Regions from separate parts of the Microbacterium sp. JB110 genome, predicted to be linked through region 2. Evidence: predicted binding sites of a transcription regulator. Region 2 holds the regulator's gene; each other region holds the start of a gene.
The links. The regulator HrcA, encoded in region 2, represses chaperone genes, less so after heat shock. The targets are predictions, from matches to a motif close to TTNGCACTCGNNNNNNNCGAGTGCNAA.
Positions count from the first base shown of each region.

Region 1: a site for HrcA is predicted at 2,552-2,578, ahead of groES (co-chaperone GroES). Genes of this name have one in related genera too.
Region 3: a site for HrcA is predicted at 1,587-1,613, ahead of groL (chaperonin GroEL). Genes of this name have one in related genera too.

Region 1 is NZ_QPGM01000005.1:200,419-205,447, reverse strand. Features, by position in the region: gene guaB (IMP dehydrogenase) at 1-863, opposite strand, end outside; gene rarD (EamA family transporter RarD) at 989-1,915, opposite strand; gene groES (co-chaperone GroES) at 2,172-2,468, opposite strand; gene CIK77_RS10790 (class I SAM-dependent methyltransferase) at 2,665-3,852, shown strand; gene CIK77_RS10785 (LLM class F420-dependent oxidoreductase) at 3,944-4,876, shown strand; gene CIK77_RS10780 (epimerase) at 4,924-5,029, opposite strand, start outside.
Region 2 is NZ_QPGM01000002.1:583,954-588,982, forward strand. Features, by position in the region: gene lepA (translation elongation factor 4) at 1-444, shown strand, start outside; gene CIK77_RS06255 (DUF1990 family protein) at 454-1,098, shown strand; gene hemW (radical SAM family heme chaperone HemW) at 1,098-2,315, shown strand; gene hrcA (heat-inducible transcriptional repressor HrcA) at 2,471-3,508, shown strand; gene dnaJ (molecular chaperone DnaJ) at 3,564-4,679, shown strand; gene CIK77_RS06275 (16S rRNA (uracil(1498)-N(3))-methyltransferase) at 4,689-5,029, shown strand, end outside.
Region 3 is NZ_QPGM01000003.1:420,548-425,576, reverse strand. Features, by position in the region: gene groL (chaperonin GroEL) at 1-1,550, opposite strand, end outside; gene CIK77_RS17515 (hypothetical protein) at 1,722-1,985, opposite strand; gene CIK77_RS08145 (DUF3263 domain-containing protein) at 2,065-2,316, opposite strand; gene msrB (peptide-methionine (R)-S-oxide reductase MsrB) at 2,386-2,787, shown strand; tRNA gene CIK77_RS08135 (tRNA-Thr) at 3,140-3,212, opposite strand; gene CIK77_RS08130 (DsbA family protein) at 3,257-4,342, opposite strand; gene CIK77_RS08125 (ABC transporter ATP-binding protein) at 4,577-5,029, shown strand, end outside.

The sequences.
Region 1 (5,029 bases), on a different contig from region 2:
CGGGTCGCCGCCTGCCCACCGATCACGTCGACGTGCGCGGCCGCCGGGTCGTTCTTGAGCCGGGAGATCATGTCGAGCACGCCTTGGCTGTGGCCGTTGGCCGTGTCGACGACGAGCACGTCGACGCCCGCATCGACGAGCGCCATCGCCCGCTCGTACCCGTCGCCGAAGAAGCCGACAGCGGCTCCTGCGCGCAGCCGCCCCTCGTCGTCCTTCGCGGCGAACGGGTAGTCCTCTGCCTTGTCGAAGTCTTTGACGGTGATGAGCCCCTGCAGAGTGTCGGCGTCGTCCACGAGCGGGAGCTTCTCGATGCGGTGCTTCGCCAGCAGCTCGAGAACCTGCTCGCGGGGAGTGCCCACCGGCGCCGTGACGAGCGGCATCCGGGTCATCTTCTCGCGCACCTTCATCGTGGCCCACTCCGCGCGAGGCACGAATCGGGTGTCGCGATTGGTGATGATGCCGAGCAGCCTGCGGTTCTCGTCGACGACGGGAAGGCCGGAGACGCGGAAGTGCGCACACAGTGCGTCGAGCTCGGCGAGCGTTGCCTCTGGTGTCACCGTCACCGGGTCGGTGATCATGCCGGACTCCGAGCGCTTGACCTGATCGACCTGCTTGGCCTGATCCTCGATGGAGATGTTGCGGTGGATGATGCCGATGCCGCCCTGGCGTGCCATCGCGATCGCCATGGACGCCTCTGTGACCGTGTCCATCGCTGCGGAGGCCACCGGGATGTTCAGCGAGATCCGCTTGGTCAGTCGGGTCGATGTGTCCGCCTCAGACGGAATCACGTCGGTGTGCCCCGGCAGGAGCAGCACATCGTCATACGTCAGCCCGACGAAGCCGAAGGGATCGTGGTCAGTCATGGGCAGCACCTCTCCTGTGGAACTCGGCTCGCGTGGCTTGTGACCTGCGCCTGTTGCACATTCTAAGTCGCGCGAACGTGCAGATATTCCGTGTGCCGAGCCGAGCTGCGGATGAGCACCTCGGCTCACACCGGTGCGACGGTCTCGTCCGTGATGTGTCGGGCCGCGCGCCTCGCCCGGCGGCCGCGGCGGGAGGAGCGCAGGATGTCGACGATGAGCAGCGCGCACGCGACCCACACGAGCGCGAAGCCGGTGAGCCGCTCTGGCGGCATCGCCTCGCCGAGGAAGAAGACGCCGGTGATGAACTGCAGGATCGGGGCGATGAACTGCAGCATGCCCATCGTCGAGAGCGACACGCGTCGCGATCCGGCGGCGAACAGCAGCAGCGGCACCGTCGTGACAGCACCCGCGCAGGCGAGGGCGACGGCGTGCCAGAAGCCGCTCACGCCGAAGGTGAGGCCCGTCGTCGCGGCGACCAGCACGAGCTGAGCGATCGCGATGGGTGTCAGCCACAGCGTTTCGAGCGCGAGACCGCCGACGGCGTCGACCGCGGGGCCGATGCGGTTCTTCACGAGGCCGTAGAACCCGAAGGACAGCGCCATCGCCAGCGACAGCCATGGCACGGCGCCGTACCCCACGACGATCACGCCGACCGCCACGGCGACGACGCCGATGGCAGCCCACTGCAGCGGGCGCGGGCGCTCGCGCAGGAAGATGACCGCGAGCAGCACCGTCACAATCGGGTTGATGAAGTACCCGAGGCTCGCCTGCAGCACCTGACCGCTCTGCGCGGCGATCAGGAACGCCTGCCAGTTCACGTAGATGAGAAGGCCGGCCAGCACGGTCCACCACACCAGCCGGGGGTTGCGCAGCACGGCAGCCAGCCGGCGCCATCCGCGCGTGAAGGTGAGCAGCACGGCGCACAGCACCAGCGACAGGATCACCCGCCAGGCGACGACCTCCCATGGGCCGGTCGGCGCGAGCAGGACGAAGTACAGCGGCAGGAAGCCCCACAGCAGGTACGCACTGAACCCGTACCCTGTTCCTGCCATCCGCACACGTGCGTCATCCGGGTCGCTGCTCACCGGACAAGCCTAGTCTCGCGGGGCATGTCGGGCGCCGCGAAGGACTGTCCGCGCACAGGACAACAGATCGCGCGTTCACGAACACGTTCTGCGGGGATCGGTGTTATCATGCGCGCATTCTGTTCGCGAACGCGCGCAGTCCGCCGCACCCGGGCGTGGCCGGCTCACCGGACACGCAAAGAACCCCGGACCGCCAGGGCCCGGGGTTCTGAGGAACGCGGTGTCAGCGAACGACGACGGCGAGCACGTCGCGCGCCGAGAGCACCAGGTACTCGTCAGCGCCGAACTTCACCTCGGTGCCGCCGTACTTGCTGTAGAGCACGCGGTCGCCGACTGCGACGTCGACCGGAACGCGGTTGCCGTTGTCGTCGATGCGGCCGGGACCAACGGCCACGACCTCGCCCTCCTGGGGCTTCTCCTTGGCAGTGTCGGGGATGACCAGACCGCTGGCGGTGGTCTGCTCTGCCTCGACCTGCTGAATGACGATGCGGTCCTCGAGCGGCTTGATGGAAACCGACACGGTGTACCTCTTCCCTGTGGTGTCAGAAGACTATAGGTTCGCACTCTCAATGCGAGAGTGCTAACGGCAGTTTAGGACGCTCTCTGGCACTCTCGCAACGCGAGTGCCAATTTTGTTTCGCCCGACGCCGATCGGGGAGCAGGAGAGGCCGGATGATGACCCGTTCGCCACCGGCACCGACACGTAGGCTGGGCGGATGGAACAGGCGGAGATCGATGCCCTCCTCACGCGCGAGGGGCTCGCTCTCCTCGACTCCCTCGACCCGGTCGAGACGGCGACCGATGTGGCGCACTCGGTCTCGCGGCTGCGGGCAGCAGGACATTCTCCCGATCTGGTCTCCGCCGTGGTCGGCCAGGCACGGCTGCGCGTGCGGGCGACGGCGAAGTTCGGCGACATGGCGAATCGGATGCTGTTCACACGCGCAGGGCTCGAGCAGGCCACGCGCACATCCGTCGCGATGCGGCACGCCGAACGGATGCGGCGGGCGGGCATCTCGTCCGTTGCAGACCTGGGCTGCGGCATCGGCGGCGACTCCCTCGCCTTCGCCGGCGTCGGTATGCGCGTGCACTCGGTCGACGCCGACGAGGTGACCGCGGCCATCGCCGCATTCAACCTGGCGGCTTTCCGTCCCGAGTGCACCGTCGCGCACGGCACGGCCGAGCGTGCCGACCTCACGGGGGTCGACGCCGTGTGGCTCGATCCCGCGCGCCGAACCGGTGGCCGCACGGAGACGCAGCGGGTGGGCGCCGACGCGTACTCGCCGCCGCTTGACTGGACCTTCGACCTCGCCTCGCGCATGCCGGCCGGCGTGAAGCTCGGCCCCGCGCACGATCGGGACGCGCTTCCGGAGGACTGCGAGGCCCAGTGGATCAGCGTCGACGGTTCGACGGTCGAGCTCGTCATCTGGACCGGCGCGCTCGCACGGGAGGGCGTGGGCAGGTCCGCGCTCGTGCTGCGCGGCGACAGCGCCCACGAGCTCACCGCCCCGACCGACGCCGAGGACGAGCCGGTCCGCGAGCTGGGAGCGTACGTGCACGAGCCGGAGGGCGCCGTCATCCGCGCCAGACTCATCGGCGACGTGGCACGCGCGCTGGAGGCCGGCCCCGTGGCATCCGGAATCGCGTATCTCACCGGCGATGCCGCCGCGACGAGCCCGTTCGTCTCGTCGTTCCGCGTGCGCGAGACGCTGCCGGCCGACGTCAGACATCTCGGCAAGGCCCTGCGGGCCCGCGGCATCGGCACGCTCGAGATCAAGAAGCGCGGCGTCGACATCGACCCCGCCGTGCTGCGCCGCAGGCTCGCCCTGCGCGGCGACGAGGCCGCAACGCTCATCCTCACCCGCATCGACGGAAGGCGCGTGGCCGTGCTCGCCGATCGGGTCTGACGACCGGGTTCACCTGACACGTTTAGTGGGTGTCGCGATGGTCTGCCCACGACTGGCGTCAGGTGAACGGTGCGCACGTACGATGAAGGCCATGGAGTACTGCGTTTTCACCGAGCCCCAGCAGGGCGCCTCGTACGACACCCAGCTCGACTTCGCTCAGGCCGCGGAACGGCACGGCTTCACGGGGTTCTTCCGCTCCGATCACTATCTGAAGATGGGCGAGTTCTTCGACGGCCTGCCCGGCCCGACCGACGCCTGGACGACGCTCGCCGGCCTGGCACGCGAGACCAGCACCATCCGGCTCGGCACGCTGGTGTCGTCGGTGACCTATCGTTTGCCCGGACTGCTCGCGCTCCAGGTCGCGCAGGTCGACCAGATGTCGGGCGGCCGCGTCGAGCTGGGCCTGGGCACCGGATGGTTCGAAGCCGAGCACGCGGCGTACGGCATTCCGTTCCCCGCCAAGCGCTTCTCACACCTGGAGGAGCAGCTCGAGATCGTCACCGGGCTGTGGGGCACGCCGCACGGAGAGACGTACTCGTTCGAGGGGCGCCACTACCGGCTCGATGATTCCCCCGCACTGCCGAAACCGGTTCAGCAGCCGATCCCGCTGATCGTGGGCGGCCCTGGCCCCAAGCGCACTCCCGCGCTCGCAGCGAAGTACGCCAGCGAGTTCAACATCGTGTTCCAGACGGAAGAGGTGACAGCCGACCGGTTGCAGAACGTGGTCCGCGCGTGCGAGGCGATCGACCGCGACCCCGCCACGCTCAAGCGCACCGTCGGCCTGACCACCCTCGCCGGCGCGACCGAGCAGGACGTGCGTCGCCGCGCCGCGAACACCGGCGTCGATCTCGACGACTTCCGCGCCGGCTACACGTTCTGCGGATCTGCGGACGAGATCGTCGACCGCGTCGGCACACTGATCGAGCACGGCGCCGAGCGCATCTACTTCCAGATGATCGATATGACCGATCTCGACCACCTCGCCTACCTCGGCGAGGAGATCCTGCCAAAGCTCCCCCGCTGAGGCGGGCAGGCCCAGTTCGCCGCGGTGCTCGGGCTCACGCCATCGCGCTATCGCGGCGAATCATGACGGCGCTTCGCCCTCATCCGGCTCCGGATGTCGCGCAGGGCCGGTTCGAGCTGCGGATGCTGGAACTCGTAGCCCGCGTCGACGAGG
Region 2 (5,029 bases):
TTCGACCAGCTCAAGAGCCGCACCCAGGGGTACGCGAGCTTCGACTACGAGCCGGAGGGGCGACAGGATGCTGATCTGGTCAAGGTCGACATCCTGTTGCAGGGCGAGCGGGTCGACGCGTTCAGTGCGATCGTGCACAGGGACAAGGCGTACTCCTACGGCACGCTCATGGCGGATCGGCTGCGCAAGCTGATTCCGCGCCAGCAGTTCGAAGTGCCCATCCAGGCGGCGATCGGTGCGCGCATCATCGCCAGGGAGACCATTCGAGCCATCCGGAAGGACGTCCTCGCCAAGTGCTACGGCGGCGACATCTCGCGCAAGCGAAAGCTGCTCGAGAAGCAGAAGGAGGGCAAGAAGCGGATGAAGATGGTGGGGCGCGTCGAGGTGCCGCAGGAGGCGTTCATCGCGGCGCTCTCGGGAGACGTGGAGACCAAGGGAAAGTAGGCTGACGGGATGCGCCGGGGCAACTTCCGAGACGAAACCGTGGACTACGCCGCCGTCGGGGCGACGCAGGCGAACGATCTGCTGCAGTTCCCGCCGGAGCAGAGTCTGCCGGCGTCGGAGTCGCGCCGCATCGGCAGCGGCGAGGATCGCTTCCGCGCCGCGAGCGAGCTTCTGCTGGGATGGGCGGCGCAGCGCGCGGCCGGGCAGGTCGTCGAGGTGAAGCCCGCGGCCGGTCCCGCCTACACGGGCGTGAGCTTCGACGCCGAGGGCAACGCCATCGCTCCCGCTGACCTGGCGGGCGAGCAGCGCTTCGACGCCGAGGGGCTGCCGCTGGTGTCAGGCGGCGCGACCATCACTCTCCGCGGTCGCGTGAAGGGCAAGCGCGTGACGGGGGAGTACCGGGTGATCTTCCTGTCGGAGAGCGGGCGCCGCATCGCGTTCGCCCTCGGAACCGTGGGCGGTGCCGTCGTCAGCGGTGAGGAGCTGTTCGCGCTGGAATGGCGCGAAGATGATGAGGTGTGGCTGGAGCTGCGCGCCTTCGATCGACCGACCAAGCTCTTCGGCCGTATGTTCAAGGGGCTCGTCCGCTCGCGTCGGCGCGCACTGTTCGACCGCTACCTGCGTGCGATATCGCCGCTGTACAAGACGCCGTAATGGGGGCAGCGCTCCCGCTCGGAGACCCCGCACCGGCAGACGGCGCCCTTCCGGAGGACATCCGGATCGATGGCGAGGCCGACTTCGGCGCGTACCTGCACGTTCCGTTCTGCCGCGTGCGCTGCGGATACTGCGACTTCAACACGTACACGGCGACCGAGCTGCGCGGCGCGCGCCAGGATCAGTACGCGGACGAGGTGCTGCGCGAGATCGACCTCGCCGTGAACGTGCTCGGCGCGCGCGGTGCCCTGCGCCCCGCCAGCACGGTGTTCTTCGGCGGGGGCACGCCGACGCTGCTCCCCGCGGGGGATCTGGCGCGGATGCTGAACGGAGTGCGCGAAGCCTTCGGGCTCGCCGACGGTGCGGAGATCACGGTCGAGGCGAACCCCGACACGGTGACGGACGCCGTCGTGAGCCGGCTCGCCGAGGCCGGCGTGAACCGGATGTCGATCGGCATGCAGTCATCGGTGCCGCATGTGCTGCGCTCGCTCGATCGCACCCACACTCCCGAGAACGTGGCCCGCGCCGTCGAGGCCGGGCGTGCGCACGGACTCGACGTCAGCGTCGACCTGATCTACGGCGCGCCGGGTGAGGGCCTCGCCGACTGGCGGGCGTCGCTGGAGACGGCGATCGCCCTCGAACCCGAGCACATCTCGGCGTACGCGCTGATCATCGAGGAGGGCACGAAGCTGCATCGGCAGATCAGCCGCGGCGAGGTGCCCGCTCCGGATGACGACCTGCAGGCCGACATGTACGAGCTCGCCGACGCGGCGCTCGCCGGCGCCGGCTACGACTGGTACGAGGTGTCGAACTGGTCGAAGGGCACAGAGCACCGCTCGCGCCACAACCTGGCGTACTGGCGGAATCAGGACTGGTGGGGGTTCGGTCCGGGGGCGCACAGCCACGTCGCCGGTCTGCGCTGGTGGAACGCGAAGCATCCGGCCGCGTATGCGCAGCGGCTCGCGACCGGGGAGTCTCCCGCTGTCGGCACCGAGCGCCCCGACGCGGAGGCGCGTCTGCTCGAGTCTGTGCTCCTCGAGAGCCGCATCCGCGACGGCCTCGACTTGTCAAAGCTCCCCGCCGATGCCCGCCAAGCCGTTGCCGGCCTCATCGCCGACGGCCTCGTCGAGCCCTCTGCCGCCATCCGCGGCCGCCTCGTCCTCACTCTGCGCGGCCGCCTCCTCGCCGACGCCGTCGTCCGCGCCCTCACCGCCTGAACACACAGCTGCCGAGATGCGCACTTCTCGTCGAGATGCGCCGGTTTGGACGTGATTCTGTCGCAAAAGTGCGCATCTCGGCAGCGAGGCATGCCGGTCGGGGGACGCGGTAGGATTGGCAGTCAGACGGGGCGAGTGCAAACGCGGGAGGTGCCATGGTCTCTGAGCGAGGACTGCAGGTGCTCCGGGCGATCGTGCAGGACTACGTCGACACGCACGAGCCGGTCGGGAGCAGGTCGATCGTCGATCGGCACGCGTTCGACGTCTCGGCGGCGACGATCCGCAACGATATGGCGCTGCTCGAGGAGGAAGACCTCATCGTCGCGCCGCACACGTCATCAGGGCGCGTCCCGACCGACAAGGGCTACCGCCTGTTCGTCGATCATCTCGCCGAGATCCGTCCGCTGACTCCGGCGCAGCGGACGGCGATCACCGCGTTCCTCGCCGATCCGCACGACCTGGACGACCTGCTGGCACGCACGGTGCGTCTGCTCACACAGCTGACCGGTCAGGTCGCCCTCGTGCAGTACCCCTCGTTCTCTCGCGCGCACGTGACGCACGTGGAGCTCGTCTCGCTCGACGAGCGTCGCCTGCTGGTGATTCTGGTCACCGACACGGGCAGGGTCTCTCAGCGCATCGCGACGGTGCCCGCCGACATCGCCGAGGAGGACGTCGCCCTGCTGCGCGCCCAGCTGGGCACTCTGGTGAGCGGCCGCGCCGTCGGCGAGGGCGCGGAGAGAATCAGAGCGCTGCAGGAGACCCCGTTCGACTCCCGCGATCTGGTCGCGGGCAGCCTTGTGGCGCTTGCGGGCGTCATCGGCGAGGAGCTCGACGAGTTCCGTCAGAATCGTCTGGTGATGGCGGGGGCGGCGACGCTCGCCAAACGCGAACAGGACTTCCGCGGCAGCATCCACCCGCTCCTCGAGGCGATCGAAGAGCAGGTGACGCTGCTGCGGCTGATGTCGGAGATGCAGACCGGCGAGGACGGGCTCTCCGCATCGATCGGGCGCGAGAACGACGCGTTCGGGCTCGGTGAGGCCTCGATCATCACCAGCCGCTATGACGCGCAGGTCGGCTCGGCGCGCGTCGGCGTGATGGGGCCGACCCGGATGGACTATCCCAGCAATCTTTCGGCGGCGCGTGCCGTCGCGCGGTACCTGACCCGCGTGCTGGAAGAAGACGGCAAGCGCTGATACGGCGCGCTGAAGGCAACGACTGAGCCCGGATCGGGCTGAGGAAGGGTGACGAGTGGCTGACCACTACGACGTTCTGGGCGTCTCGCGTGAGGCGAGCGACGAGGAGATCAAGAAGGCGTACCGAAAGCTGGCGCGCAAGCTGCATCCGGATGTGAACCCCAGCCCGGAGGCGGCAGAGGAGTTCAAGAGCGTCACCCACGCGTACGACGTGCTGAGCGATGCCGAGCAGCGGCGCCGCTACGACATGGGCGGGGACGAGAACCCGTTCGGAGGCGCGGGCGGCTTCGGCGGCTTCGGCGACATCTTCGAGACGTTCTTCGGCGGCGGCGGTGCCGGCGGCCGAGGCGGCGGGCGCCCCCGCGAGCGCAGGGAGCGCGGCGAGGACGCCCTCGTGCACGTCAGGCTCGACCTCGGCGACGTCGTCTTCGGCGTGCACCGCGACATCGAGATCGACACGGCCGTGCTCTGCGAAACCTGCAACGGCAGCTGCTGCCAGCCGGGCACCCAGCCGGAGCGCTGCGATGTGTGCGGCGGCTCTGGTCATGTGCGCACGCAGGTGCGCAGCCTGCTCGGCAACATGGTGACGACGCAGCCGTGCGGCTCCTGCCAGGGATACGGCACGACGATTCCGTCCCCGTGCGTCAACTGCGGCGGTCACGGTCGTGTGCGCGCGCGGCGCACCGTGTCGGTCGACGTTCCGGCAGGAGTCGAGACGGGGCTGCGCCTGCAGATGCCGGGCTCCGGCGAGATCGGCGAAGGCGGCGGCCCCAACGGCGACCTCTACCTGCAGGTCGAGGTGGCGCCCCACCCGTCGTTCAGCAGGGAGGGCGACGACCTGATGGCGACCCTCGACGTGGCGATGACCGACGCGATCCTGGGTACGACGACCTCCATCGACGGACTCGACGGGGCCGTCGACCTCGAGGTGCGCCCCGGCGTGCAGTCGGGCGATGAGCTGAAGATCGCCGGCCGCGGCATCACAGGGCTGCGCTCCAAGAGCCGTGGCGACCTGCGGGTCGCGGTACGGGTGGTCACCCCGACCAAGCTCGACGCGAAGCAGCGCGCCCTCATCGAGGAGTTCGCCACCAGAGGCAAGCCGGACGGCCCCAAGCTGTCCGAGCACAGCCCCGGCCTGTTCTCCAAGCTGCGCGATAAGTTCCGCCACTAGACAGACACCATGGCACTTCATTTCGTCGCGGATGCCGCGGGCACCGCGCATGCGGGCGGGATCGTCGAGTTGACCGGCGCCGAAGCGCACCACGCCGCAGCGGTGCGGCGGGTGCGCGCCGGCGAGCAGATCACGATCACCGACGGACGCGGCGTGTGGATCGACGGCACGATCGAGAGCGCTGACCCTGCGTCGGTGTCGGTGCGGGTGAGCACCCGCACAGACACCGAAGCGCCGAACCCCCGGCTCGTGCTGGTTCAGGCGCTCGCCAAGGGCGACCGCGACGAGATGGCGGTGCAGGCGGCGACAGAGCTCGGTGTCGACGAGGTCGTGCCGTGGCAGGCCGCGCG
Region 3 (5,029 bases), on a different contig from region 2:
GCCTCGGTCGTCAGGAACAGACCAGCGATCGATGCGGCGTTCTGCAGCGCCGAACGCGTGACCTTGGCCGGGTCGATGATGCCCGCGGCGAACATGTCGACGTACTCACCGGTCGCGGCGTTGAGACCGTAGCCGGCCTCGAGCTCCGCAACCTTGTGAGCGACGACGCCCGGCTCGAGACCGGCGTTCAGCGCGATCTGCTTGAGCGGTGCGCCGATGCCGACGCGGACGATGTTCGCGCCGGTCGCCTCGTCGCCCTTGAGCGCGAGCTTGTCGAACGCAACAGCAGCGGCCTGGAGCAACGCGACGCCACCACCGGGGACGATGCCCTCCTCGACGGCCGCCTTCGCGTTGCGAACGGCGTCCTCGATGCGGTGCTTGCGCTCCTTGAGCTCGACCTCGGTCGCAGCGCCGGCCTTGATGACCGCAACACCGCCGGCGAGCTTCGCCAGACGCTCCTGCAGCTTCTCGCGGTCGTAGTCGCTGTCCGTCGACTCGATCTCACGGCGGATCTGGGTCACGCGGCCGTCGATCTGGTCGGCCTCGCCTGCACCCTCGACGATCGTCGTCTCGTCCTTGGTGACGATGACCTTGCGCGCACGGCCGAGCAGCTCGAGCTCGGTGTTCTCGAGCTTGAGGCCGACCTCTTCGGTGATGACCTGGCCGCCGGTGAGGATCGCGATGTCCTGCAGCTGTGCCTTGCGACGGTCGCCGAAGCCGGGCGCCTTGACGGAGACCGACTTGAAGATGCCGCGGATCTTGTTCAGCACGAGCGTCGCAAGAGCCTCACCCTCGACGTCCTCAGCGATGATGACGAGCTCCTTGCCCGACTGGATCACCTTGTCGACGACAGGCAGAAGATCCTTGATGTTCGAGATCTTCTGGTTCGCGATGAGGATGTACGGCTCCTCGAACACCGCTTCCTGGCGGTCGGGGTCCGTGACGAAGTACGGGTTCAGGTAGCCCTTGTCGAAGCGCATACCCTCGGTGAGCTCGAGCTCGGTGCCGAAGGCCTGGGCCTCCTCGACCGTGACGACGCCCTCCTTGCCGACCTTGTCGATGGCCTCGGCGATGAGCTCGCCGATCTCCGTGTCGGCGGCCGAGATCGATGCGGTGGCAGCGATCTGCTCCTTCGATTCGACCTCCTTGGCGCCGGCCAGCAGCTCCTCGGAGACGGCCGCGACGGCCTTCTCGATGCCGCGCTTCAGGCCGATGGGGTCGGCGCCGGCTGCGACGTTGCGCAGACCCTCGTGAACGAGCGCCTGAGCGAGCACCGTCGCCGTCGTCGTGCCATCGCCCGCGACGTCGTCGGTCTTCTTCGCGACCTCCTTGACGAGCTCAGCACCGATCTTCTCGTATGCCTCATCGAGCTCGATCTCCTTGGCGATCGAAACGCCGTCGTTCGTGATTGTGGGAGCGCCCCACTTCTTTTCGAGCACGACGTTGCGGCCGCGGGGGCCGAGCGTCACCTTGACGGCGTCGGCCAGCGTGTTGAGGCCGCGCTCGAGGCCGCGCCGGGCCTCCTCGTCGAAAGCGATCATCTTTGCCATGAGTGTGTCGTCCCTCCCGGACGTAGGCGTATGGGATTAGCACTCCGAACCGAGGAGTGCTAATACGCATTCTGGCACTCGGCACCATCGAGTGCAAGCCGTAGCGACAGGTTCGACGCAACAGACGAGAAGGGCACCGGATGTCGCCATCCGATACCCCGCCTGCGTGCGTCAGAGAACGACGCCCGGCGGCAGCACGCCACCGACCGCGGCGATCGCCGCGGTCGTGTCCGCGGCGCCGAGCAGCGAGCTGTTCTGGAACAGGGCGAGGAAGCCGACGATGCCCGCCGCGAGGAACACGACGATTGCGATCAGAACCCACATCACGACGACGATGCCGCGCCCACCAGGCTTCTCCGCCCGGTGCGCGCCGACTCGCCCTCGATTTCGGGGCACGTCGTCGAAGCGGTCTCGTGAAGAAGTCTGGGTCGGCACCCCATGAATGGTACTAGGACGCACTGCCGAACGGATGAGCACTGCGGCGCGAAGTGATCAGGTGCCCCCAGAGACTCGATCAGGACGTCTGCCTCGCGAGCGGAGCCGCCCGTCTCGCCACGCGCTCGTCCCGCACCCTGCGCAGCCGCTTCACGAGCAGCGGATCATGCTCGAGCGCATCGGCCGTATCGATCAGCCGACCCAGCAACTGGTAGTACCGCGCCGGTGTCAGACCGAGCTCCGCGCGGACGGCTTCTTCCTTCGCGCCGGCGTGCCGATACCACTGCGCCTCGAACGCGAGGATCGCGCGGTCCTGATCGTGCAACGCCATGAGTTCCACGGTACGCGCGCGGGCCACGAGAACGGCGCCGCCACACCCGGACGGACGTAAAGTGGATGCATGGATTACGAGGTGGCGAAGACCGACGACGAATGGCGCGCCGAGCTCGACGACGAGCAGTACGCGGTGCTGCGCGAGGCGGCGACGGAGCGGCCGTTCACCGGCGAACTGCTGGACGAGGAGCGGACCGGGCTGTACACCTGCGCCGGATGCGGCAACGAGCTGTTCCTCAGCGGCACCAAGTTCGACGCGCACTGCGGATGGCCGAGTTTCTACGAGTCGGTGCGCCCCGACGCCGTCGAACTGCTCGAAGACCGCGCGCACGGCATGGTGCGCACCGAGGTGCGCTGCGCCCGCTGCGGCGGCCACCTCGGCCACGTGTTCCCCGACGGGTTCGGCACGCCGACCGGCGACCGCTACTGCATGAACTCGCTCTCGCTGAGCTTCACGCCGGAGGACTGAGCGTCGGCGCAGACAGCGCAGCGACGCCGGCGAGGCAAGGCGGTCCCCGATCACTCACCCATCGCCTCGCACCACAAGCCTCGACCGGGGCCACCCACAGGGCGCTACCCTGACTCGGCCCGCCCGCAGGGGCGCCACGTGCCCCGCCGCCCGCAGGGCACGGCACGATCTTGCGCACGAAGTGCGCAAGATCGCATGCCGAGCCCGAGGACTCCAGAGAAAACGACTGGATCTCCTCGGCCTTCAGCCGAGGAGATCCAGTGCTCTCACCTCGCCTGCGGCGAGACGCTCAACAGACTCAATCGCTTCGGCCGTGAGCGCGAGCGCTCACGGCTCTCAGCTCAATCGTCTGTGCCGGCTGAGGGGCTCGAACCCACGACCCCCGCTTTACAAGAGCGGTGCTCTACCAACTGAGCTAAGCCGGCGCGCTTCCATCCTATGACGAGGACGGACCGCGAAATGACACTCCCTACTCCGATGGCTCCGGAGTCGGGCTCTGGAAGTACTCGTCGCTCTCGACGGTGAGCACGAACTGCGACAGCTCACCCGGATCATCGAGCGCCCCCGTGTACGGCATGCCGCTGACGAGCACCATCGGCGCGCCCGTGAGCTGCTGGCCGCCCTGCCCAGGCAGGCCGCCGTCGCTGAGTTCGGTCGTCATGTCGCGCGCCCACGTCGCGTACTTGTCGGACTCGATGCACGAGAACACGTCGGAGTTCTCCACCCCGACCGATTCGGCGATGTCGACGAGCTCCTCGCTCGTGTGACCCGGAGTGTCCACAGCCGGCTGATCGGTGAGGAGCGCGTCGTTGAACGGCACGAAGCGTTCCGGATCGCCGCTGGCGACACAGGCGGCAGCCCCCATCGCGCGCTGGGAGTAGCGGGTGCCGTTCGACTTCGCCGTCAGCAGGGCGACGGGGTGATAGGTCAGCGAGATCGCATCTTCGGAGACCCAGCTCGCCAGCTGAGCCGCGTTCGCCTGGTGGAACAGAGCGGATTCCGGTGAGAGGTAGTCGACGTACACGTCGACCGTGACCCGCTCCGGTTCTTCATCTTCCGTCTCGGCGGAGCCGCCGTCGTCCGGATCCTGCGTGTCGGACCCCTCCTCTTCGGTGTCCTCCTCGTCCGACGAGTCCTCGAGCATGCTCGAGAGGTCCTGCCCGTCGAACAGGAAGGCGCCGTCCGCGATGTTCCCCGGCTCGGGAACCGGCTCGGTGACCTCTGGCACGACGTTCTGCTTGATCCAGAACCCTGCCGCCACGAGCGCGGCGATGATCACGACAGCGATCCCGGAGCGCACCAGCACTCGGCGCATGCGCTGCTTCGTGGTGACCTTCTTCGCCTTCTGCCGCACGAGGTGGCGACGCCCTGCTGCGGCGCCCGGCTCGGCCAGATCGCCGGCTGCGTCGCCCTCGTCGAACTCGGCCACCTCATCCGTGATCTGCTCGTCAGCGGGTTCGACCGACGCACCAGCGGCCGCGGCCTGCTCGTCCGCCGTCTCGAACTCGTTCGCACCCGACTGCTCGTCGCGGGGCTCGCCGTTGTGGCTCGACATTGTCCTCCCTCGCCGCCCGTGCGGCCCTACTCAACCCACCGAGAATACCCATACCGCGCTGTGAACGCGCAGGGGCGTCGCACGTCAGCTTCACTGAGCACGTGGTGCGGCGCGCACGGATACCTGCGGCATGACATACTTGTCGTGGCCCAATGGTGGGTCGCGGTGGGTCGTACCCGCCGTTCCATTCACAACGGATCGTCCGGCACGTACCTGCCGGTGAAGGAGAAGATCATGGCATCGGTCACTTTCGACAGCGCAACGCGCCTCTATCCCGGCGGCACCCGTCCGGCTGTCGACAAGCTCAACCTCGAGGTCGCCGACGGCGAGTTCCTCGTACTCGTCGGCCCGTCCGGTTGCGGCAAGTCGACATCGCTCCGTATGCTCGCCGGCCTCGAAGAGGTCAACGACGGGCGCATCCTGATCGGCGACCGCGACGTCACTGACGTGCCGCCGAAGGATCGCGACATCGCGATGGTGTTCCAGAACTACGCGCTGTACCCGCACATGACGGTGGCCGAGAACATGGGCTTCGCCCTGAAGATCGCCGGAGTCAACAAAGAGGACCGCGCAAAGCGCGTGCAGGACGCCGCGAAGCTGCTCGATCTCGAGGACTACCTCGACCGCAAGCCGAAGGCCCTCTCCGGTGGTCAGCGTCAGCGCGTCGCGATGGGTCGCGCGATCGTC